DNA from 2 places in the Faecalicatena sp. genome. Region 2 is predicted to be linked to the other one. Evidence: predicted binding sites of a transcription regulator. Region 2 holds the regulator's gene; the other holds the start of a gene.
The links. Region 2 encodes NrdR, which represses ribonucleotide reductase genes. Its sites were predicted from a motif close to CACAANATNTTGTG; they were not measured.
Positions count from the first base shown of each region.

Region 1: the regulator NrdR is predicted to act here: its motif matches at 5,608-5,621, upstream of AC4OGX_RS18045 (ribonucleoside triphosphate reductase).

Region 1 covers NZ_JBZUUL010000038.1:121,675-133,064, forward strand. The annotation lists gene hypD (trans-4-hydroxy-L-proline dehydratase) at 1-1,984, shown strand, start outside; gene AC4OGX_RS18020 (GntR family transcriptional regulator) at 2,009-2,644, opposite strand; gene AC4OGX_RS18025 (acylphosphatase) at 2,766-3,035, shown strand; gene proC (pyrroline-5-carboxylate reductase) at 3,208-4,002, shown strand; gene AC4OGX_RS18035 (TetR/AcrR family transcriptional regulator) at 4,192-4,773, shown strand; gene AC4OGX_RS18040 (anaerobic ribonucleoside-triphosphate reductase activating protein) at 4,824-5,519, shown strand; gene AC4OGX_RS18045 (ribonucleoside triphosphate reductase) at 5,735-8,101, shown strand; gene AC4OGX_RS18050 (DUF6106 family protein) at 8,193-8,693, opposite strand; gene AC4OGX_RS18055 (PucR family transcriptional regulator) at 8,695-9,603, opposite strand; gene AC4OGX_RS18060 (ABC transporter ATP-binding protein) at 9,708-10,820, opposite strand; gene AC4OGX_RS18065 (DMT family transporter) at 11,046-11,390, shown strand, end outside.
Region 2 covers NZ_JBZUUL010000039.1:10,016-21,405, reverse strand. The annotation lists gene AC4OGX_RS18450 (glycoside hydrolase family 2 protein) at 1-425, opposite strand, end outside; gene AC4OGX_RS18445 (helix-turn-helix domain-containing protein) at 552-1,790, opposite strand; gene uidA (beta-glucuronidase) at 1,986-3,803, shown strand; gene AC4OGX_RS18435 (MFS transporter) at 3,818-5,212, shown strand; gene AC4OGX_RS18430 (DUF3783 domain-containing protein) at 5,351-5,731, opposite strand; gene AC4OGX_RS18425 (ABC transporter ATP-binding protein) at 5,891-6,664, shown strand; gene AC4OGX_RS18420 (ABC transporter permease) at 6,666-7,871, shown strand; gene AC4OGX_RS18415 (YlmC/YmxH family sporulation protein) at 8,009-8,263, shown strand; gene nrdR (transcriptional regulator NrdR) at 8,423-8,872, shown strand; gene AC4OGX_RS18405 (LytR/AlgR family response regulator transcription factor) at 9,163-9,924, shown strand; gene AC4OGX_RS18400 (sensor histidine kinase) at 10,214-11,239, shown strand.

The sequences.
Region 1 (11,390 bases), on a different contig from region 2:
CAAGATCCTGCGCCAGATGACACCGCAGTGGAAGGATGCCTATGAGGCTGGTATCTTCACTGAGTTTATGGAGCAGAGAGGACCAGGACATACAGTTGGTTCTGTAAAGATCTACGAGAAAGGGTTCCTGGATTATAAAGAGGACATCCAGAAGTCTATCGACAGCCTGGATTTTATGAATGATCCGGAGGCTTTGGATAAGAAAAATGAATTAGAGGGCATGAAGCTTGCTTGTGATGCGATCATGATCCTGGGTGAGAGATATGCCGCTTATGCAAGAGAGCTGGCTGAAAAGGAAACAGACGAGAAGAGGAAAGAGGAGCTGCTCCAGATCGCAGCAAACTGTGATGTGGTACCGGCTCACAAGCCTGAGACGTACTGGCAGGCGATCCAGATGTACTGGTTTGTACATTTAGGAGTGACAAGTGAATTAAATCCATGGGATGCATACAGCCCGGGACGCCTGGATCAGCACTTAAACCCATTCTATGAGAAGGATGTGGAGGAAGGCCGCCTGGATGACGAGAAGGCACTGGAGCTGTTAGAATGCCTGTGGGTGAAATTTAACAACCAGCCGGCGCCGCCGAAGGTAGGGATCACGTTAAAGGAAAGCAGCACATACACAGATTTTGCAAACCTGAATACAGGCGGGATCACACCGGACGGAGAGAACGGCGTTAATAATGTGAGCTACCTGATCCTGGACTGCATGGATGAGATGAAACTGCTGCAGCCAAGCTCTAACGTCCAGATCAGCAGAAAGACACCGCAGAAGTTCTTAAAACGTGCATGTGAGATATCCAGAAAGGGCTGGGGACAGCCGGCATTTTACAATACTGAGGCGATCATCCAGGAGCTGTTAAATGCAGGAAAATCACTGGAAGATGCCAGACGCGGCGGTACAAGCGGATGCGTAGAGACGGGGGCATTTGGAAACGAGGCTTATATCCTGACCGGATATTTTAATATCCCGAAAGTATTCGAACTGACACTGAATAATGGATATGATAAGATGACAGGCAAACAGCTTGGCTTGAAGCTTGGCAATGCAGAGGATTTCAAGACATATGATGAGCTTTTCGATGCATTCAAGGCGCAGATGAAGTATTTCATCGACATCAAGATCCAGGGAAGCAATGTCATCGAGAAGATCTATGCAGAAAACATGCCGGTACCATTCCTTTCTATCATTACAAATGACTGTATCTCAAGAGGAAAAGACTACAATGGCGGCGGTGCAAGATACAATACCAAGTACCTGCAGGGGGTTGGTATCGGTACGATCACAGACTGCCTTGCAGCAGTAAAATATAATGTTTATGAAGAGAAGAAGTTCACCATGGCAGAGCTGATGAAGGCACTGGATGATAACTTTGAGGGGCATGACAGAATCCTGAACCTTGTCCGCAATAAGACTCCGAAGTATGGCAATGATGACGATTACGCTGACAGCATCATGAAGTCTGTATTTGAGTATTACAGAAGCCAGGTGACCGGAAGACCGAATATGCTGGGTGGAATGTACCGGATCAATATGCTGCCGACCACATGCCATGTTTACTTTGGCGATGTGATGATGGCAAGTACGAACGGACGTCTGGCGCACAAACCTGTTTCCGAAGGGATCTCACCGGAGAAGGGAGCCGATACAAACGGACCGACAGCAGTCGTGAAGTCCTGCGCAAAGATGGATCATCTGCAGACTGGCGGTACACTGCTGAACCAGAAGTTTACTCCGAGCGTTGTCGCAGGAGAGGAAGGTCTGGAGCAGATGGCGAACTTAGTGCGTACTTATTTCAATATGGACGGACATCATATCCAGTTCAATGTTATTGATAAAGAGACACTGATCCAGGCACAGAAACATCCGGAAGATTATAAAGACCTGATCGTGCGTGTGGCAGGCTACAGTGATCATTTCAGAAACCTGAGTAAGGCACTGCAGGATGAGATCATTGAGAGAACGGAGCAGAGCTTCAACTAACATAAAAAGAAGAGACTGTCCTGGTTAACCCAGAGCAGTCTCTTTGCCTATTGTAAAATGGTCCGCTTTCAGGATGGCATAAGCCTCTTCGTACTTATTTTCACGCATCAGAAGAACCATCTTTTTAAGGTTTTCATTTGTTTGGGCGATATCCATCCCGTTTCTGACCGAATTGAGTCCCATGCGGATCAATTCGGAAAGGTTGTTTTCATAGATCCGGTTGATCCGGTCATTTTCGAGGATACTTACGATCTCCATATGCATATTAGTATCGGCGATCTCCCATTGGAAAATGTCACCGGCTGCGGCACACATGCGGACAAGCTTTTCCTCGATGCGGTAGGAATACTCTTCGAATCGCCCGGAGGTGAAGATCAGACGGAATGCACTGCCCTCGAGAAGCTCACGGAGCTGGTAGATCTCACGGATATCTTTGTCAGTGATCTCCTTTACTGTCATGGATTTATAATAATCGGTGACGATCAGGCCTTCGGACTGCAGCATCTTGATTGCCGTGCGTACAGGGTTGCGGCTCATATTCAGATCCGCAGTAAGCCTGGCCTCAGTCAGCTGCATACCGGGAGGATAAGTCAGGTTTAGGATATTGGTGCGGATGGTCTCGTAAGCCTGATCCGCCAGGGAAACATGTTTTTCAGCCATAATGGTACCTCTGTGATGTATTTAGAATCTTAATTGTATACGAAATGGGTTACTGTATACAAATTATATAGGAAATCAAGGAAGATTGCAACTTAGATGTAAGGAAATGGGGTGAGAGCACATGGCAGAAGTAAGGAAACGTATTGTATTTTATGGCAGGGTGCAGGGTGTTGGTTTTCGTTACACTGCAAAATACCTCGCCCAGTCGCTGGGATTGACCGGCTGGGTGAAGAACGAATGGGATGGCACTGTGCTGATGGAGGTCCAGGGACGGGAACCCATGATCAATAAGCTTCTGGTGGGGTTGAACCAGGGACATTTTATTTCGATCGAGTGGATGGATACAAAAGAAATACCACTGGATACGGAGAGCAGCTTTACGGTGAGGTAAGGGAATTTTCTTACGGATATAGATTGACTTCTGATAAGGGAAATGTTATATTGTATCCAAGAGATGAAAATGTATACAAAATAATATATTGTATACAAATGAATTTCAAAGGGGTCTGACCCCTTTGAGGCACATTGTGAAATATTGGACGAATCAGACAAGGAGGAGCATTATGAAATTAGGATTTATCGGTACAGGTAATATGGCTGGGGCGATCATGGGCGGCATCATCAAAGAAGGGATATTCAAACCGGAAGAGATCATCGGTTCCGACATCTTTGAACCAGGCAGGGAAAGAGCAAAAGCTGCATATGGCATCAATGTAACGGCAGATAATAAAGAGGTGATCGAGAAAGCAGAGGTGGTCGTGCTTTCTGTAAAACCGCAGTTCTATGCCTCTACGATTGCAGAGATCAAGGATTATGTAAGGGATGAGCAGATCATCATCACGATCGCACCGGGAAAAACACTGGCTTGGCTGGAAGAGCAGTTCGGAAAAAAGGTGAAGATCGTACGCACTATGCCGAATACACCGGCTATGGTAGGCGAGGGTATGACAGCGGCTTGTGCCAATGAATATGTGACAGAAGAGGAGCGAAACTATGCAGTCAGCATTTTAAGTGCGTTCGGTAAGGTCGAGGTGATTCCGGAGCGACTGATGGATGTCGTTGTTTCTACAAGCGGAAGCTCCCCGGCATATGTATTCATGTTCATTGAAGCAATGGCTGACGCAGCAGTTGCCGATGGAATGCCGAGAGCCCAGGCTTATAAATTTGCTGCACAGGCAGTTTACGGAAGTGCGAAGATGGTTCTTGAGACAGGAAAACATCCAGGAGAATTAAAAGATATGGTATGCTCTCCGGCAGGAACTACGATCGAGGCGGTACGTGTATTGGAGAAGAATGGTTTTAGAAGCGCTGTGATTGAAGCGATGAAAGCCTGCGCTGAGATTTCTAAGAATATGTAATTTAACCTCATATCATTATGAATATCAGGCCGGTTCCTGCTGATGCGGGGCCGGTCTTTTGTGATTTCGTAAAGCAGTGACTACAGGGAATTATTTCAAAGGGGTCTGACCCCTTTGAAATCCTTTGCACGTTCTGTTTTTTATGGTAGAATAGTAAATAAGAAATTTACGAAAAGAAGGTTAGTGATTATGGAGACGGAAAATAAGGGTGTGAAAGCAAGGATCGTATCGGCGGCATGGCAGTTATTCCATGATAAAGGCTATGATCACACAACAGTGGATGATATCATAGAATTATCGGGAACTTCCAAAGGTTCTTTTTATTATTATTTTAACACTAAGGATGAACTGCTGAGTACGCTGTCCACGGTTCTGGATGATTATTATGAGGAATTATATGCAGGAATGGATCAGGAAATGGATAATTATGAGAAGCTTTTGTATCTCAACTATAAAGTCCATTCCATGATCGAGGAGAAGATCAGTATCGATCTGCTGGCGTCTCTGTATTCTACGCAGCTGATCGCAAAGGGACAGAGACACCTTTTGGATCAGAACAGGGTATATTACAGGCTGATCTCCAGAGTGGTGGAGGATGGACAGAAGAAGGGGCAGATCCGCCAGGACAAGTCGATCAGTGAGATCACCAAATATTATTCCCTGTGTGAGCGTGCGCTGGTCTCAGACTGGTGTCTGAGCAAAGGAGATTATTCGCTGGGAGAGTACAGCAGAGAATATATGCCCGTTATGATGGAACATTTTAAAGCTTAGAGTATCATTTCTTAAAATGAAAATAAAAAGGCCATACCAGGAGGTTTCGGATGAATATTCAAGGATTACAAAAACTGACGCTTTTAGATTATCCGGACAAGGTAGCATGCACGGTTTTTACCGCAGGCTGTAATTTCCGGTGTCCATTCTGCCACAATGCGTCACTTGTTACGCATGTGAATCCCGGTAATGATATTCCTGTGGAGGACATCCTGGCATTTTTAAGGAAGCGCCGTGGAGTTCTGGATGGAGTCTGTGTCACAGGAGGAGAACCACTTCTGCAGCCGGATATCATGGATTTCATTAAACAGGTGAAGGAATTGGGGTATTCTGTGAAGCTTGACACGAATGGAAGCATTATAACCAGACTGCGACAGTTAGTGGAACAAGAGCTTGTGGATTATGTGGCGATGGATATTAAGAATGCCCCGAATAAATATGGGGAAACGATCGGTATTGAAGGGTATAACCTGGAAAATATTCTTCAAAGTGTAGACTATCTCAAGTCTGGAGCAGTCCCATATGAGTTTCGGACGACAGTTGTCAGAGAATTTCATAAGAGGGAAGACTTTGCTGCGATCGGGCGCTGGCTCAAGGGAGCCGAGAGGTATTATCTACAAGGCTTTGTTGACTCAGGGGATCTGATCCGGGATGGTCTGAGGGCATACAATAAGGATATTATGGAGCAGGCATTGGAGATCGTGAAAAGGAACGTACCGAATGCAAAGCTGCGCGGTGTAGAATAATAGGTCGGGAAAGTTTCTATAGAAAGAATATTCTGATAATACAATAAATTTATAAACAACAATATGTAGTTGTAAACTCAAAAGTTGACACTATATATTGTTGTTCTTTTGTTGACAAGATACCAGGGCAGTGATAGAATACTCTTAGATGCCCAACTGGAATGGTTGGGCAAAAATTATCTGGCATCGTTTAAAGAAAGGGGCGACCGTACAATATGTATCAGGTTACAAAAAGAGATGGAACAATAGCGGACTTCAATCTGTCCAAGATCAGCGAGGCGATCAGGAAAGCATTTGAAGCCCAGGAGAGGGAGTACAACCAGGACATTATTGATCTGCTTGCATTAAAGGTAACGGCAGATTTTGAACCAAAAGTAAAAGAAAGTCTTGTATCCGTGGAGGATATCCAGGACAGTGTCGAATCTGTATTGATAAAGACAGGATATGCAGATGTCGCAAAGGGTTATATCTTATACAGAAAGCAGAGAGAGAAGATCCGTAATCTGAATTCTACTCTGCTTGACTATAAAGAGATCGTGGACAGTTATGTCAAGATCACAGACTGGAGGGTAAAGGAAAACTCTACGGTGACTTACTCTGTGGGCGGACTGATCTTAAGCAACTCCGGAGCTATCACTGCGAACTACTGGCTGTCGGAGATCTACGATGATGAGATCGGAAAGGCACACAAGAATGCCGATATTCACATCCATGACTTGTCCATGCTGACCGGTTACTGTGCAGGCTGGTCCTTAAAGCAGCTGATCCAGGAGGGGCTGGGAGGAATTCCGGGAAGGATTACATCTTCTCCTGCAAAGCACTTAAGCGTTTTGTGCAACCAGATGGTGAACTTCCTGGGGATCATGCAGAATGAGTGGGCCGGTGCACAGGCATTTTCTTCTTTTGATACCTACCTTGCACCATTTGTCAAGGCAGATCATTTGACGTATCCGGAAGTGAAAAAATGTGTGGAATCCTTTATCTATGGCGTGAATATTCCGTCCCGCTGGGGAACACAGGCACCGTTCTCCAATATCACATTAGACTGGACAGTGCCCAATGACCTTGCTAATCTTCCGGCGATCGTAGGCGGAGTGGAGCAGGACTTTACATATGGTGACTGTAAGGCAGAGATGGATATGATCAATAAAGCCTTTATAGAGACTATGATCGAGGGAGATGCTGACGGACGCGGATTCCAGTATCCAATACCGACCTACTCCATTACAAAAGATTTTGACTGGTCTGATACAGAGAATAACCGCCTTTTATTTGAAATGACGGCTAAGTACGGAACCCCGTATTTTTCAAATTATATCAATAGTGACATGGAGCCGAGTGATGTCAGAAGCATGTGCTGCCGTCTGCGTCTGGATCTCCGTGAGCTTCGTAAGAAATCCGGCGGTTTCTTCGGAAGCGGTGAGAGTACAGGCTCTGTGGGAGTGGTTACGATCAATATGCCAAGGATCGCCTATCTGGCTGAGAATGAAGCGGAATTCTATAAGAGACTGGACAAGATGATGGATATTGCTGCAAGCTCCCTTCATACAAAGAGAGTGGTCATCTCCAAGCTGATGGAGGAGGGACTCTATCCATATACAAAGAGATACCTTGGTTCCTTTGATAACCATTTTTCAACGATCGGTCTGATCGGTATGAATGAAGCAGGACTGAATGCAAAATGGATCAGAAAAGATATGACTTCTAAGGAAACACAGGAGTTTACAAAAGCAGTACTAAACCATATGAGAGACAGACTTTCCGACTATCAGGAGATGTACGGTGATCTATATAATCTGGAGGCAACACCTGCTGAGTCTACGACATATCGTCTGGCAAAGCATGACGTGGCGCAGTTCCCGGATATCATCACAGCGGCAGAGGGCGATGGGACACCATATTATACGAACAGTTCTCATCTGCCTGTTGGATATACAGAGGATGTATTCGAGGCTCTGGATATTCAGGATGAATTACAGACATTGTATACGTCAGGAACTGTATTCCATACCTTCTTAGGAGAAAAGCTTCCGAACTGGAAGGCAGCGGCTTCTCTTGTTAAGAAGATCGCAGAAAATTACAAGCTGCCGTACTATACGATGTCACCGACGTATTCTATCTGCAAGAACCATGGGTATATTACCGGGGAACATTTCAAGTGTCCGCATTGTGGAGAGGAGACAGAGGTATACAGCCGTATCACAGGTTATTACCGTCCGGTAAAGAACTGGAATGATGGAAAGGCGCAGGAATTCAAGGACCGCAAGGTTTACGATATTTCAAATTCCCACCTGAATGTCAGAACACAGGAAGCGAAAAAGGCAGAGAGTGAACTGCATGCTTCTCAGGGAGAGACAAAGACTCTTCTGTTTACGACAAAGAAGTGCCCGAACTGTAAAATTGCGACCAACTATCTGGAGGATGCCAACATTTCCTATGAAGTAGTAGATGCCGAGGAAAATAAGGACCTTGTGAAGAAATACGGAGTCATGCAGGCCCCGACATTGATCGTGATCGACAGCGAGGGTGTACAGAAGATGGCAAATGCTTCTAATATCAAGGCTTATATAGACGAGCAGTAGAAAACATGTATACCAAAAGGGTATGACAGAACAATATGCCGAGGGCGCAGACAGATGATTGTCTGCGCCCTCGGTATGTTATAGAAAAGCTTTAATCCATAAAGAATTTGGAACCCATCCATCCTTTGATATGGCGGAGCATTGTCTCATCCGGCTCGATCAGAATGCAGGTATTCTTCTGATCCAAAGAGATCATGATGGCATAAGCCTTCGCATTCGCATCCCCGGAAGAAAAATCAAGAGTCTTTCCAGGATGGCTGGAATTCAGTCTCGGTGATCCTTTCGGAGCAATGATCTCGGCCTGCTGGATGTCAAAAGTAAGTAATTTCTTTCTTTTGGACTTATTGTAGATCACATCCACCTGCATGTCATGATTCAGTAAGGTATACTCATATTCTACATTCAATTTCGGAAATACGAAGTAATATGCCAGAAAAGCAAGCACGACTGTGATCAATATTCCCAAAAAGCCAAGCAGAGGAAACGTGAAAAGCAGAATCACTGCAAGCAGAGCGATCGTTGCGATCCGGATCACTGTATCAGTTGGGCGGGATTTGCGGGCTACCAGTTGTTCGTAAAAAGCGTCATTCATATCAGGAGTTCCTTTCTGTCTGTAAATAATTGATTACCATAGTAGCTATTTTAAAAGTCATAGCATCCTCAAACTTCCGAATATCCAGGCCGGTTCGTTTCTCGATCTGTTCCAGACGGTAGATCAGCGTATTCCTATGCATATGCAGCTGGCGGGACGTCTCGGCGATATTCAGGTTGTTCTGGAAGAACTTGTTGATCGTGGCAGTTGTCTCCTCATCGAAGGTCCTGGGGACCTCACCGCCAAAGATTTCCTTTAAAAAGTTCTCACAGATCGAAACCGGAAGCTGATAGATCAGTCTGCCGATGCCGAGCTGGTTATAGGGAAAGATGGTCTGTTCAGAATAGAACAGCTTTCCTACCTTTAGTGCAAGGCTTGTCTCTTTGTATGCGTTAGCCAGCTCCATAAGTGTATCAACAGTGCCGCTGTATGCAGTCTGGACAGAGGTAAGAGCCTCCATATTCAAGGTATCCACGATCATATGGGCAAGCCGTCCGATATCCTCAGCTGTCTCCGTTGTCTTTAAAGGCCGGAGTATCACAAGGCTGCGTTCCCCCATGCTGACCAGGTATGTCTTGGATTGGGAAGGGAATAGGTTCTTTAAGACTTCCATGATCGTTTCATCAACCGGACCCTTTGTCTCCACCAAAAAAAGCGCCCGGGGAGCCTCAGCATCGATATGCAGGCGGGCCGCACGTTCAAAAACGTCATAAGAGGGGATCCCGTCTGTCATGAGTGTCTGGAGAAAATGATTTTTATTATATTTCTCCTTATACGCAAGAGAAAGACAATGGATCTGTGTGAGTGCAAGCTCTACTTCCTCCGGAGTCCTGGCCTTTACATCTAAAGCGATGCCTGTTATTCTTTTTAGTTCTGCTAATGCCTTGTCAAGTTCCTGTGCAGATGCCATATGTGTCTCCTATGTTTGTATAATTATGGTATATCAGATAGAATCAAAGAGGCCGCACTTCAATAGCACAGCCCCTCTCAATTCCATATTCTTATTCTAGAACATTAGTTTACAATCGTCAACTCTGTTTCTTTGTCAAATACGTGGATCTTCTCCATATCCAGAGCAAATACTGCAGCATCGCCGTTTCTAAGTGTTGTACGAGGATTAACACGTGCAGTCATCTGTGTGCCTTCTACATCAAAGTACAAGAATACTTCTGCACCAAGCAGCTCATATACCTTAATTGTAGACTTGATCACGCTGTCAGGTGAGTTAGCGATAAATGTCTCTGAATCATGTACATCCTCAGGACGGATACCAAGAACAACTGTCTTTCCGTCATAACCGCCCTCGATCAGAGGTTTCTTCTTGGATGCAGGAACTTTCAGGACATGCTCTCCAACTGTAAGAGTTACATTGTCTCCGTTCACTTTCACAACAGCATCCATAAAGTTCATCTGAGGTGAACCAATGAATCCGGCAACGAACAGGTTGCAAGGTGTATTGTACAGGTTCTGAGGTGTATCTACCTGCTGAACGATACCGTCCTTCATAACAACGATTCTTGTTCCCAGTGTCATAGCCTCTGTCTGGTCATGTGTTACATAGATGATTGTTGCGCCCAGATTTTCATGAAGCTTGGAGATCTCGATACGCATCTGAACTCTCAGCTTTGCATCCAGGTTGGAAAGAGGCTCATCCATAAGGAATACCTTAGGATTACGAACGATAGCACGTCCCATAGCAACACGCTGTCTCTGTCCACCAGATAAAGCCTTTGGCTTACGGTCTAATAATTTCTCAAGGTCCAGGATTCTTGCAGCCTCACGAACCTTTTTGTCGATCTCATCTTTTGGAACTTTACGGAGCTTTAATCCAAAAGCCATGTTGTCATATACAGTCATATGAGGATACAGAGCGTAGTTCTGGAATACCATCGCGATATCACGGTCCTTAGGCTCTACATCATTCATAACCTTTCCGTCGATCTCCAATGTACCGCCGGAAATATCTTCCAAACCAGCGATCATACGAAGTGTTGTAGACTTACCGCATCCAGATGGTCCTACAAAGATGATAAATTCTTTGTCATCGATATCCAGATTGAAATCTTTAACTGCGTGAAATCCGTTAGGATATATTTTCTGAATTCCTTTTAATGATAAACTTGCCATTTTAATAGCCTCCTTGAAAATAGGGTTTCGTTGTTTTCTGTGATTAGTATAGTAAAAAAAGGAGACAAGGACAATATCACGAGTGACCAAAAAAAAGAAAAAAAAGTGTACATTTCAACCAGATTGCTATATTCATTTTGATATTTGGAAGATGAGGAGGAGTGTGATATACTAATACAGCAAACTTAGGGTGTAAAATAGATTAGAATCATAAAGGAGACAGAGATGGAGAACCAAAAGAAGAGTCTGTTGTCAATACATTTAGCAGTCCTGCTGTTCGGGCTGGCTGGCCTGTTTGCCAAGTGGGTACAGCTGCCGGCTGTAATCATCGTGCTTGGACGTGTTATTTTTTCGTCTTTGTCATTGTTTATCCTGTTAAAGGTAAAAAAGGGGAGTATCCGTCTGGAAAGCCGGAAGGACTATGTATTGATGGTTACGGCGGGAATTGTTCTGGCAGTACATTGGACGACATTCATGCAGTCGATCCAGACCTCTACGGTAGCGATCGGGACACTGACTTTTTCCACCTTCCCTTTATTTGTTACGTTTTTGGAGCCTGTTTTGTTTCAT
Region 2 (11,390 bases):
AGTCCGCCGTAAAATGTAAAGTCTGCCATCTGCGGGTAAATCTGATCCTGATGCTGGTTCGTCACCATGACAGACAGGACGTTTCCAGAGGCCTTGAGGAAGGTGGTGATATTCGCGCGGAAAATGCTGTAGCCGCCTTCGTGTGCAGTGACCTTCTGGCCGTTTACATAAGCCTCACAGGCTGATGCAGCAGCAAGGATCTCTATATAAGTCTGTGTGCCGGGCTTTAGTACCGGCAGTTCCAGATTCTTTACATACCAGCAGACACCGCGGTAGTAGTCAGCACCTCCGTCCTGTCCGTCATAACGGTTCCAGCAGTGGGGCAGGGACACAGATTCCCAGCTTTCATCCACGGAGACTGGAACCTGCTCCTTCGGTCCTTTTGAAAAGAACCAGTTATTTTCTAATTTGTAATCGTTTCGCATAGGAAAGCCTCCATTTATCATCATATTTTATGGTGTCATTTTAACATTTGAAGTAAATAGCGGTGAGTAAAATTATTATAGAATACCGTACAATTTTTCGCTATTTTATCAGCCTGTCGGTTAAAACTACTGGTTGGAATATGGAACCAGGTTTTCGCGGTATTCTTTTGGCGTCTGCTGGACATACTTTTTAAAGGTTTTTGTAAAATAATTTACGTCCGGGATCCCGCAGTACTGGGCAATGGTCTGAATCTGCATCTTGGTCGTATTTAAAAGGAATACGGCATGTTCGATCCGTTTTCTGTTCACGAATTCCGTCAGAGGCATACCGGTCTCCTTTTTAAATAAAGTAGAAAGATAACTCGCCGTGACATTTAAGAAGTCTGCCTGTGCTTTTAAGCTCAGGTCTGCGGTCAGGTCATAATCGATCCTTGTCAGTACTTTTCTAATCAGGAGGGAATACCCCTTCATAGAATGATTTTTAACGAGAAGGCAGTATTTACGCACCATCTCCTGCTGCAGGGCATATCCCGCCTCCACAGAATTGATCAGTTCGATCTTCTTGGCAAATTTGGTGGACAAGCTGTCAATGTGCAGAGGATGCACTGCTCCGGCCTCGGCACCTTTTCTAAGCAGCGTGTTCAGGATGATGGTATAATTTTTCATATTGCGCACAGGATCTGCAACACGGTCTTCGATCCCCTGGTTAGAGTAATTGCTTACCATCATCTCGGCTTTGTGTAACAGTCCCTGTGAGACAGCCTGGATCATACGGTTTTCAGAGGCATACCGCTCTTCCAAGACCTGCATGCTCAAAAAGGCATCCTCGGGTTCATAGCTTTCAGGACGCATGGCAAGTGCTTCAGTGTCACGGGAGATGGTGCGCTGTGTACTTTCATATGAAAAATTTTCAAGGCTTCCCCAGATCTTCTCTCCAAATGTATTGACAAGCACTAACAGGGTGGATTCATCCGGAACAAAAGGCAGGTCCGTATAAAATTTTTCAAGCTGTGGAAGCAGACGTGCAGGAATGAAAAGACGTTCTGCACAGCTGGAGACTACACGCAGAGGGTGCTGTGAATTGGTATATGGCCCGATGATCAGAAAACGCGATTGTGTATCCGGAAGCTGGAAAAAGATGTAGCTGCACAGATATTCATCGGTAACGCGGTAAACGGTATTAGACTTGTTGTCTTTCAATGGTTCGTGAAAAAGATGGGTGTAGTCAGGCTCTGAGAAGAGCAGACGCCTCAGCCCCAGATCAAATTCAGGAATAGAATGGTCATTTACATCAAGTACGTTGTTAGTTAAATGAAAATTTTCCAACAGTTTCCTGAAAAAATTCAATTCTGATTCGTAGTGCATAGAATTCCTCCTTTTTACTAATTCTATTCTACCAATTTAGTCTTACCATTAATAGTAATATTATCTGGTTTTATCGTACGATTTTTAGCTTATTTCAAAAGCTGATAAAAAATAGACGGATATTGACAAAAATTATACTCACTGTATATCAGAAAAATCTTTAAAATAGCCAGTACAAAGAAGGAGGAGATCATTATGTTAGAGTATTCAATGCTGTATCCAAAAACTACCAGGTCCAGAAGGGCCGTGTGCATGGATGGAATGTGGAATTTCCAATTAGATGAGAAGGAAGAGGGTTCTGCATCCGGATGGTGTGAAGGACTGCCGAAGCCGGATCAGATTCCGGTGCCTGCAAGTTTCCAGGATTTTTACACTGACAAGGAGATCCGCGAATATGCCGGAGATTTCTGGTATGAGAAGGAGATGTTCATCCCGGGCGAATGGGAAGGAATGAAGGTATTCGTGCGTTTCGGATGTGCTACCCACAGAGCGGAGGTTTTTGTAAACGGAGTGAAGGTGACAGAGCATGAAGGTGGTTTCCTTCCATTTTCAGCAGATGTGACAGACATCGTACGTTACAATATGCCGAATAAAGTTGTGGTAAAAGTAAATAATGAATTAAGAGTGACAAATATCCCGGTTGGAACAACCGTTACTTTATCCAATGGAAAGAAGATGGCAAAGCCATATTTTGATTTCTATAATTATTCAGGCCTTCAGAGAAGCGTATATCTGACAGCCGTTCCACAGGAGTATGTGTTTGACATCACAACGGATTATGAGCTTTGCGGAAAAGATGCAAAGGTCTCATATAAGATCGTGACCACAGGGGAGCATAACGTGGAAGTGGAATTGATCGATGAGGATGGCTGTGTAGCTGCATGTGCACAGGGAAAAGAGGGAATCCTGGAAGTAAAGGATGCACACCTGTGGGAAGTGCGCAATGCTTATCTTTACCGTATGCAGGTGCGGATCCTGGATGGGACCCAGATCCTGGACGAATACGAGGAAGAAATCGGTATCCGTACGGTAGAAGTAAAGGATACAAGCATCCTTTTGAATGGAAAGCCTGTTTATCTGAAAGGGTTTGGAAAGCATGAGGACAGTGATATCGTAGGCCGCGGATTCAACATCGGAGTCATGAAGAGGGATTTCGAGCTGATGAAATGGATCGGAGCCAATTCCTTTAGAACTTCACACTATCCATACAGTGAGGAGATTTATAAAATGGCAGACCGCGAAGGCTTTCTGATCATCGATGAGGTGCCGGCAGTCGGACTGTTCGAGAGCCTGATGAATTTTATGGAAGCAAGTACCGGAAAACAGACTGCATTTTTTGAAAAGGAGACGACCCCTGTCCTGCTTAAGAACCATCTTTCGGCAGTGGAGGAGATGATCGCAAGGGATAAGAATCATCCGAGCGTCATTGCATGGAGCCTTTTAAATGAGCCGGAGACAACAAGCGAAGCAGCTGTTCCTTACTTCAAGGAAGTGTTTGATAAGGCTCATGAGCTGGATGTCCAGAAGCGTCCAAGAACCTTTGCCCTGGTCATGAATTCCGTACCGGGCGTCTGCAAATGCCACCAGTTCAGTGATATTGTAGCATTGAACCGCTACTACGGATGGTATGTAAAGGGCGGATATGAGATGATCGATGCAAGGGAAATGATGATCAAGGAGATGGAAGGCTGGAAAGCAATGAATCTGAACAAACCGTTTATCTTTACGGAGTACGGTGCAGATACACTTGGTTCTGAACATAAGCTTCCATCCGTGATGTGGAGTCAGGAGTATCAGGATGAGTATTTAAAAATGACCCATGAGGTATTTGATTCCTTTGATTTCGTAAAAGGAGAGCAGGTCTGGAACTTTGCGGATTTCCAGACAACTGAGGGGATCATGCGTGTCAATGGCAACAAGAAGGGAATCTTCACACGGCAGAGACAGCCGAAAGATATCGCATATAAGCTGAAAGATCGTTGGGAAAACCTTCCGGTTGATTTTAAAGGATAATGAGGAGGAGAATCATGAATAACGAAAGTAATGTACGCCCATTTGGGATAAGAGATAAGATCGGTTATATGTTTGGTGATTTTGGAAATGACTTTACATTTATCTTTGCAAGTTCATTTCTGATGATATTCTACACAAAGGTATGGGGAATCAGTGCAGGGCTGGTAGGTGTGCTGTTTTTGGTAGCACGCTGTATCGATGCATTCACAGATGTTACGATGGGACGTATTGTTGACCGTGTAAAACCTGCAAAAGACGGCAGGTTCCGTCCGTGGATCCGCCGCATGTGCGGACCTGTTGCGATCGCCAGCTTCCTGATGTATCAGTCAGCGCTTGCAGATGCTTCCATGACAGTAAAGATCGTATATATGTTTGTGACGTATATTTTATGGGGAAGTATTTTCTATACCTCCATCAATATTCCTTACGGTTCCATGGCATCTGTCATCAGTTCTGATGCAGATGACAGAGCATCTCTGTCTACGTTCAGAAGTGTTGGTGCTACTCTGGCAGGCCTGGTGATCAGTGTTGGCGCCCCGCTGCTCGTGTATACCACAGATGCAGCAGGCAACCAGATCGTGGAGGGACCGAGATTCACAGCGATTGCCGGTGTATTTGCTGTATTAGCAGTAGGATGCTATCTTCTGTGCTACTTCCTCACAACAGAGCGCGTGAAGACAGAGCCAGACCAGAACGCACCGCAGGTGAGCTTTGGACAGACCATTAAGACATTAGTGACAAACCGTGCCCTTCTGGGAATCATCGCGGCTGCGATCTTACTGCTTTTGGCATCCCTGCTGGCACAGTCTGTAAACCAGTATGTGTTTGTTGACTATTTTAAAAACAAAAACGCTTTATCCATCATGGGACTGGCAGGAATCGTGCCTATGCTGTTCCTGGCCCCGTTTGCAGTGCCGATCACAAGAAAGTTCGGTAAGAAAGAGGTTGGAGCAGTGGGCTGTATCCTCGGCGGAATCGCATGTCTTGTATTGTTTTTCCTCCATACAAGCTCTGTTGCAGTCTTTATCGGAATTAATATTGTCGGATACTTTGGATTTGGTATTTTCAACCTAATCATCTGGGCATTCATCACAGACGTAATTGATGACCAGGAAGTGAAGACACACCAAAGAGAAGATGGTACAATTTATGCGGTATACAGCTTTGCAAGAAAGATCGGACAGGCGCTTGCAGGCGGACTTGGCGGATTTGCACTTGGCTTAGTTGGATATGACTCCAGCGTACAGGTACAGTCACAGGCAGTTGCAGACGGAATCTACAACATTGGAACACTGGTTCCTGGAATCCTTTATATTGGCGTAGGGCTCTGCCTGATCTTCATCTATCCACTGAATAAGAAGAGAGTAGAAGCTAACGTTTCAGAACTGAAAGCAAGAAGAGAAGCTTAAATATATAGGTTTAACTGAAGCATATATGAAAAACAGGAAATACTGCCGGGAAAGCAGTATTTCCTGTTTTTTATGATATAGGAAATTCCTCCGGGGGATACACGCGCCATGAGCATAAGCAGCAGGCAGTACGAGCCTTTATTTGGGGGCACTCATTGCTTCGTGTTCCTGCCTGATCTCTGCAAAACATTCCTGAGCTGTCCAGAACTGGTTGGTCGGTGTGAGGACGGCTTTGTATGGGAAGGGACCGGCACCGCTTTTTCTTAAGGCAGCTAGTGCCATATTCAGTCTGTTGTCATCGAAAAAGGCAAAGACAAACATCGTGTCCGGCAGGTCCTCACCGGTCCAGGCTTCTTTCGCGGGAACCGCATCCTTAATACCTGCCAGTACGCCCAGCGGCTGGCTGTAGTCTTCTAAAGCTACCTTCTTAAGCCGAATGTGGAGTGGGAAAAGTGCCATCTCGATCTTTAATAGTGTTTCTTTTTCTGGTGCATGAAATAATAATATCGTTTCTTTCATAATATAAATCCTCCTGCTGGTTTTTATTGTAACCTATTTAAGAAAATAAAAACAGGGTAAAATCAGAGTTTAAAATTGGAAAAAGATTATCCTTGACAAATGAGTAACAAAGATTTATATTTGTACTAACACAATAGTACAAAGAGGAGGAGGGAGATTATGATTGAAATCAGGAATCTTACCAAGATCTATAAATTAAACAAGAAGCAGATGAAGGAATCGAAGACTACAAATCCGATCAAGACTGCTGTCAATGATTTAAGCCTGTGTGCAAAGCCTGGTGAGATCTACGGGCTTCTGGGACCGAATGGAGCAGGAAAGACGACCACACTGCGCTGTATCTCTACGATCATCAGGCCGACGAAGGGTGAGATCTTTGTGGGGGGGCACGAGGTACAAAAGGAGCCGGAGAAGGTCAGGGAGAAGATCGGCTTCCTCACAGGGGATATCAAGCTGGATCCGCAGTTTTCAGTAGACTATATGTTCGATTTTTTTGGCAGGCTGCATCAGATACCGGAGGATCAGCTGAAGGCCAGGAAGAAGGAGTTATTTACATACTTTGGGATCCAGGATTTTTCACATAAGAAGATCAAGGAGCTTTCAACAGGTATGGCACAGAAGGCGGCAATCGCAGTCTGCCTTGTCCATGATCCTGACATTGTGATCTTTGATGAGCCGACTAACGGACTGGATGTTATTACGGCCAGAAGTGTGACCGATTATTTGAAGAAGCTGAGGGATGAAGGGAAGCTGGTAATCATCTCCACCCACGTAATGTCAGAGGCAGAGAAGATCTGCGACAGGATCGGTATCATTATTGATGGCTGTAAGGTCGCAGAGGGAAATCTGGAGGAGCTTCTGCATGAGACAGATGCAGAAGACCTGGAAGATGCTTTCTTTGAATTTTACAGAAGTATAAAGGGAGGGAACTAAGATGAGCGGAATCAAACAGATTTGCGGAAAAGAACTCGCAAGAGTATTTAAAGATACGAAGATGATCCTATCGGTATTCCTTCTTCCAGTGCTGGTTATGGTAGGTATTATGACACTGGTCAGTAACTTAAGTATGAATGCCCAGAAGGATGTGGAGGAGCACAGCTCCATCGTATATATTCAGAATGCACCGGAGGGATTCGAGGATTTCTTAAAAGAGGCAGGTCAGGACTGTAAAGTATCTGCAGTGAGTGACCGTGCGAAGACAGAGACGATGATCAGAAATGGCGAGGCAGACCTGCTGATCGAGTTCCCGGAAGGCTTCCAGGATGCGGTGACGAATTACAATGCAGGGGATCTGGTACCTCAGATCAAGACCTATTACAATCCTTCCGAGGATTATTCACGGGCTGCTTATAATGCGATCTCCACCGGAGTTCTTGAATCTTACCGTGAACTGCTTCTGTCACAGCGCGTAGATGATATGGATGGTCTGACAGTATTTACAGTGAATTCCGACAATCCGGATATGGTGATCCAGGATGAGGAAAAAGCAGGCGGCAAGGTGCTGGGTATGATGCTTCCTTACTTTGTAACGATTCTTCTGTTTGCAGGGGCAATGGGGATCGGAACGGATATGGTGGCAGGAGAGAAAGAGCGCGGAACAATGGCAAGCCTGCTTGTGTCTCCAATCAAGAGAAGCTCCATCGTATTAGGAAAGGTATTTGCATTGATGATCATCTCTGGTATATCCTCTGTTGTCTATGTGGCGGCCATGGTTGCGTTTATGCCGCAGATGATGGGCGGAATGGGAGCCGGTGATACGGGACTGAACCTGACACTGAATCCGGGGCAGATCGCGATGCTCGCTTTCCTGCTGATCTCGATCGCATTCTTATACTCTGCTTTGATCGTACTGGTGTCTGTGTTCGCTAAGACGGTAAAGGAAGCAAGCTCCTATATCATGCCGGTCTACATGCTGGTATTAGTGCTGGGGATTACGACGATGTTTACAACGAAGGCGCCGCAGGACTGGACGTATGCGATACCGATCTATAACACCTCGATCACACTGCAGGGGATCCTGACACAGGAGGTGACCATGATGCAGTACGGTATGGCATTAGGCGTGACCTTACTGCTTGGGGCAGTTTTAATCGGAGTGATCGCAAAAGCATTTGAGAGTGAAAAGGTAATGGCGATCTAATCTGCACAGATCTTGATGAGTCCGCATATGGTAACAGTAAGAGAAGCTGTTACTGTGTGCGGACTTTTAATTCATGACCATAGAAAGTTCGCACAAGCGTGCTTTCTATCGTTTGGCAAAAGCAGGGAGATGTTGTGATGAGATTATGTGAGCTGCGGGAAAAAGAAGTGATCAATGTGTGTGACTGCAAGAGGCTCGGCTGTGTTGTGGATGTAGATATTGATATTAAAGATGGAAAGGTGCTGGCGATCATCATTCCCGGGCCGGGGAAAATCTGCGGTTTCCTGGGGACGGACTGCGAATTTGTGATACCGTGGCACTGCATTAAGAAGATCGGGCCGGACATCATATTAGTAGAAATGCATGAGGATAAGTTCCTGCAAAAGTTCTGATGAGGGCAGTTGGAATTTCATTTTATTTCGTATTTCAAAATACCGAAAAATACCGAAAAACGTGAGAATTTCTTCTATATTAATGTGGAACATCAACTAGACACTATACAAGATATTGTGTATAATGAGTGCAGAATTTGGAGAAAGGCGGAATATATTATGAAATGTCCTTATTGCGGCAATCCAGATACAAGGGTAATCGATTCAAGACCTGCGGAAGATAATAATTCCATACGCAGAAGACGCTCCTGTGATGAATGCGGCAAGCGGTTTACTACCTACGAGAAGGTAGAGACTATCCCGCTGATCGTGATCAAGAAAGATAACAACAGGGAACAGTATGACCGGGCAAAAATAGAACACGGGGTGTTAAGCGCCTGTTACAAACGCCCGGTTCCGGCATCAGAGATCCAGAAGACGATCGATGCCATTGAACTGGAGATCTTTAACCGGGAGGAGAAGGAGATCCCAAGCAGAGAGATCGGGCAGATCGTGATGGACAAGCTGATGATGCTCGATCCGGTGGCATATGTGAGATTTGCTTCTGTGTACCGGGAGTTTAAAGATGTGAATACATTTATGTCGGAGCTTAAAAAGTTTTTGGAGTAGGAGAGAAGGAAGAAGCAATCCTGATGAGGGTATCAGGGTTGCTTTTTTATGATATAGGAAAATCCCTTGGAATTTCCTATATCATAAAAAACTCCGGGGGATGTGCGCTGCGGCGTAAGTTGTAGAGGCCGCGGTGCGGATGCCGCAGGCGCGGGGCCCACAAGCGAAACTCTTTCTGATAAACCAGACCTATTTTGAAATAGCACAGGTCCCAGTAAATATGAAGTAAGGAAAATCGTGCCACAGTTTGTTGACAGTGAGGTTGATGGAGAGGATTGGTATTATAATAGATGTCAGAAGAACAATATGCACATTGTACAAAAAGGAATGATGGGGGTGGTAATATGCTGCATATTTCAATTTGTGATGACGAATCTGTGATTGCAGAACAGGTTAAGAAGTTGATCCAGGAGGAATTATCAAATCAACAAATAACGGCTTATATAGAGGTATTCTCAAATGGTGGAGAATTCCTTGAACAGTATGAGGTAAGGGATAATGAGTTAATCTTTCTTGACATGGATATGCCGGTAAAATCAGGAATGGATGTAATGAAAGAGTTAGAGCCGTTAAGTAAGAATAAAAATATCATACTGCTTACGAACCATGATAATCTGATTCTAGAATCGCTTTCTTTTTGTCCGTTTCAGTGTATCAGGAAGAAAAACATGGAGAAAGATATACCCAAGGCTCTGCGGCAGTATATGAAGGAAAAACTTAGGCGTGAGGAAATGATCGAGTTTGTGGAAAAGGGGGCTGCATATCATGTAAAGAAAGAGGAAATAGAATATCTTGAAAAGTACAGGCATCATGTTATTGTTCATCTTATAAGTAAAGAACCTATGACAATAAGAGGAAAGATGCAGGAGTATGAGGTCGCTCTTTCCGGCAGCGGTTTTTTGAGGATACATTCCGGTTATATTGTGAATCTTGATAAATGTTTTTCCATAGAAAAGAATGAGATGGTCCTGTATTCTGGCATCAGGCTTCCTATAAGCAGAGACAGGCAGAAGCTGGTAAAAGAACAGTTTACGATTAGCAGGAGAGATTGAGATGGAATGGGGCATGAATTTAATCGGACAGATGCTAAGTATGCTGGAGATTCTGATTATTGTGGAGTTTCTAATTAGGTTTCTGGGATGGAAGAGGAGAGTATCTTACAGGAAAATATGGACATGTGTGCTTGTAGTGCTTCTGTATCTGGCAGTGCAGTTTAATGTTATGTCGAGGCACAGTCATGTAATCGTTCTTTTCACATACTTTCTGATTCTTTTTACATTTAGTTACTTACTTCTGGAACAAAAGTGGGAAGTTCGGCTTTTAGTTTGTTTATTTCCACTTATGGTAATAGCAGTGATAGATATTTTGGTTATACAAGTTTTTGCTTTTGCCAGTGAAAGGACAGTGTATTTGTTTTTAGAGAATGAAAATGGGTATCTACTGTTGGCTGCGTTTTTAACTAAAATCATCCTTTGGTATTCACTGAGAAGGATACGTTTGTTTTACAAGCGAAATGTCATCAACCTTACTAAGAAATTTTATCTGATCGCTAATATATTGATTATGTTAAATATTAGTATAGAAGTACTGCTCTTTTATGTCATAAATTCAGGTGTGTACAATTTGACAGTCAATACAATATTAATTGCTGTTTCAGCAGGTATGGTTTTGATCAGCATTTACATAGGATATTCCATATTCAAAATCAGTGATCAGGATAATAAGCTGCTGAAATTTGAACTGATACAACTGCAGACACAGGAAAAGGAGAAACAAATTAAAGAATTCAAACGATCCTATACACGGATTCGTCAGTTTATACATGATTATAAGAATCACTGTATGAGCATGCAGACGCTTTTAGCAGATGGGAAGTATGAAGAACTGGATAAATATTTACAAAGTATAACTGGCAGATACCTTGAAATGAACTGTGAGTTTGTGAATACTAATAATCCCTTAATAGATTCCATAGTTAACACAAAGATATATCAATGTAAAGAGAATAAAATAGATATCGCATGCACGATTTCAGGTGACATCAGTCTTTGGAATAAAATAGAAATTGGAATTATTCTTTTTAATCTGCTGGATAATGCTATTGAGGCCAGTATGAAGGAGCAGGAAATTAGAAAGATAGATTTCATACTTAAGAGGGAAGAGGGGGTATCTAATATTACAATAAAAAATAGAATCAGCAGATCAGTGCTGGACAGTAACCCTCAATTACATTCAGACAAGGAAGATCAGGAGATGCATGGAGTCGGTCATACAACAGTGATCGAGCTGGCAGAGGAGCTAGGTGGGGTAGTAGAATACTATGAAGAGGATTCTAAATTCTGTGCACATGTATTTTTGCCTTTATAATAAGATTGGAAAAGAGATGGAGAAGAGCTCTCCATCTCTTTTTTGTGCAATTTGTATGCTAACAATGCGAAATATGACGTTTTAACGGCATTTTGTACCAAAAAGGTTGTCGTATAAACCATAAAAAGTTAAGATTTCGTTTAAAGGAGTG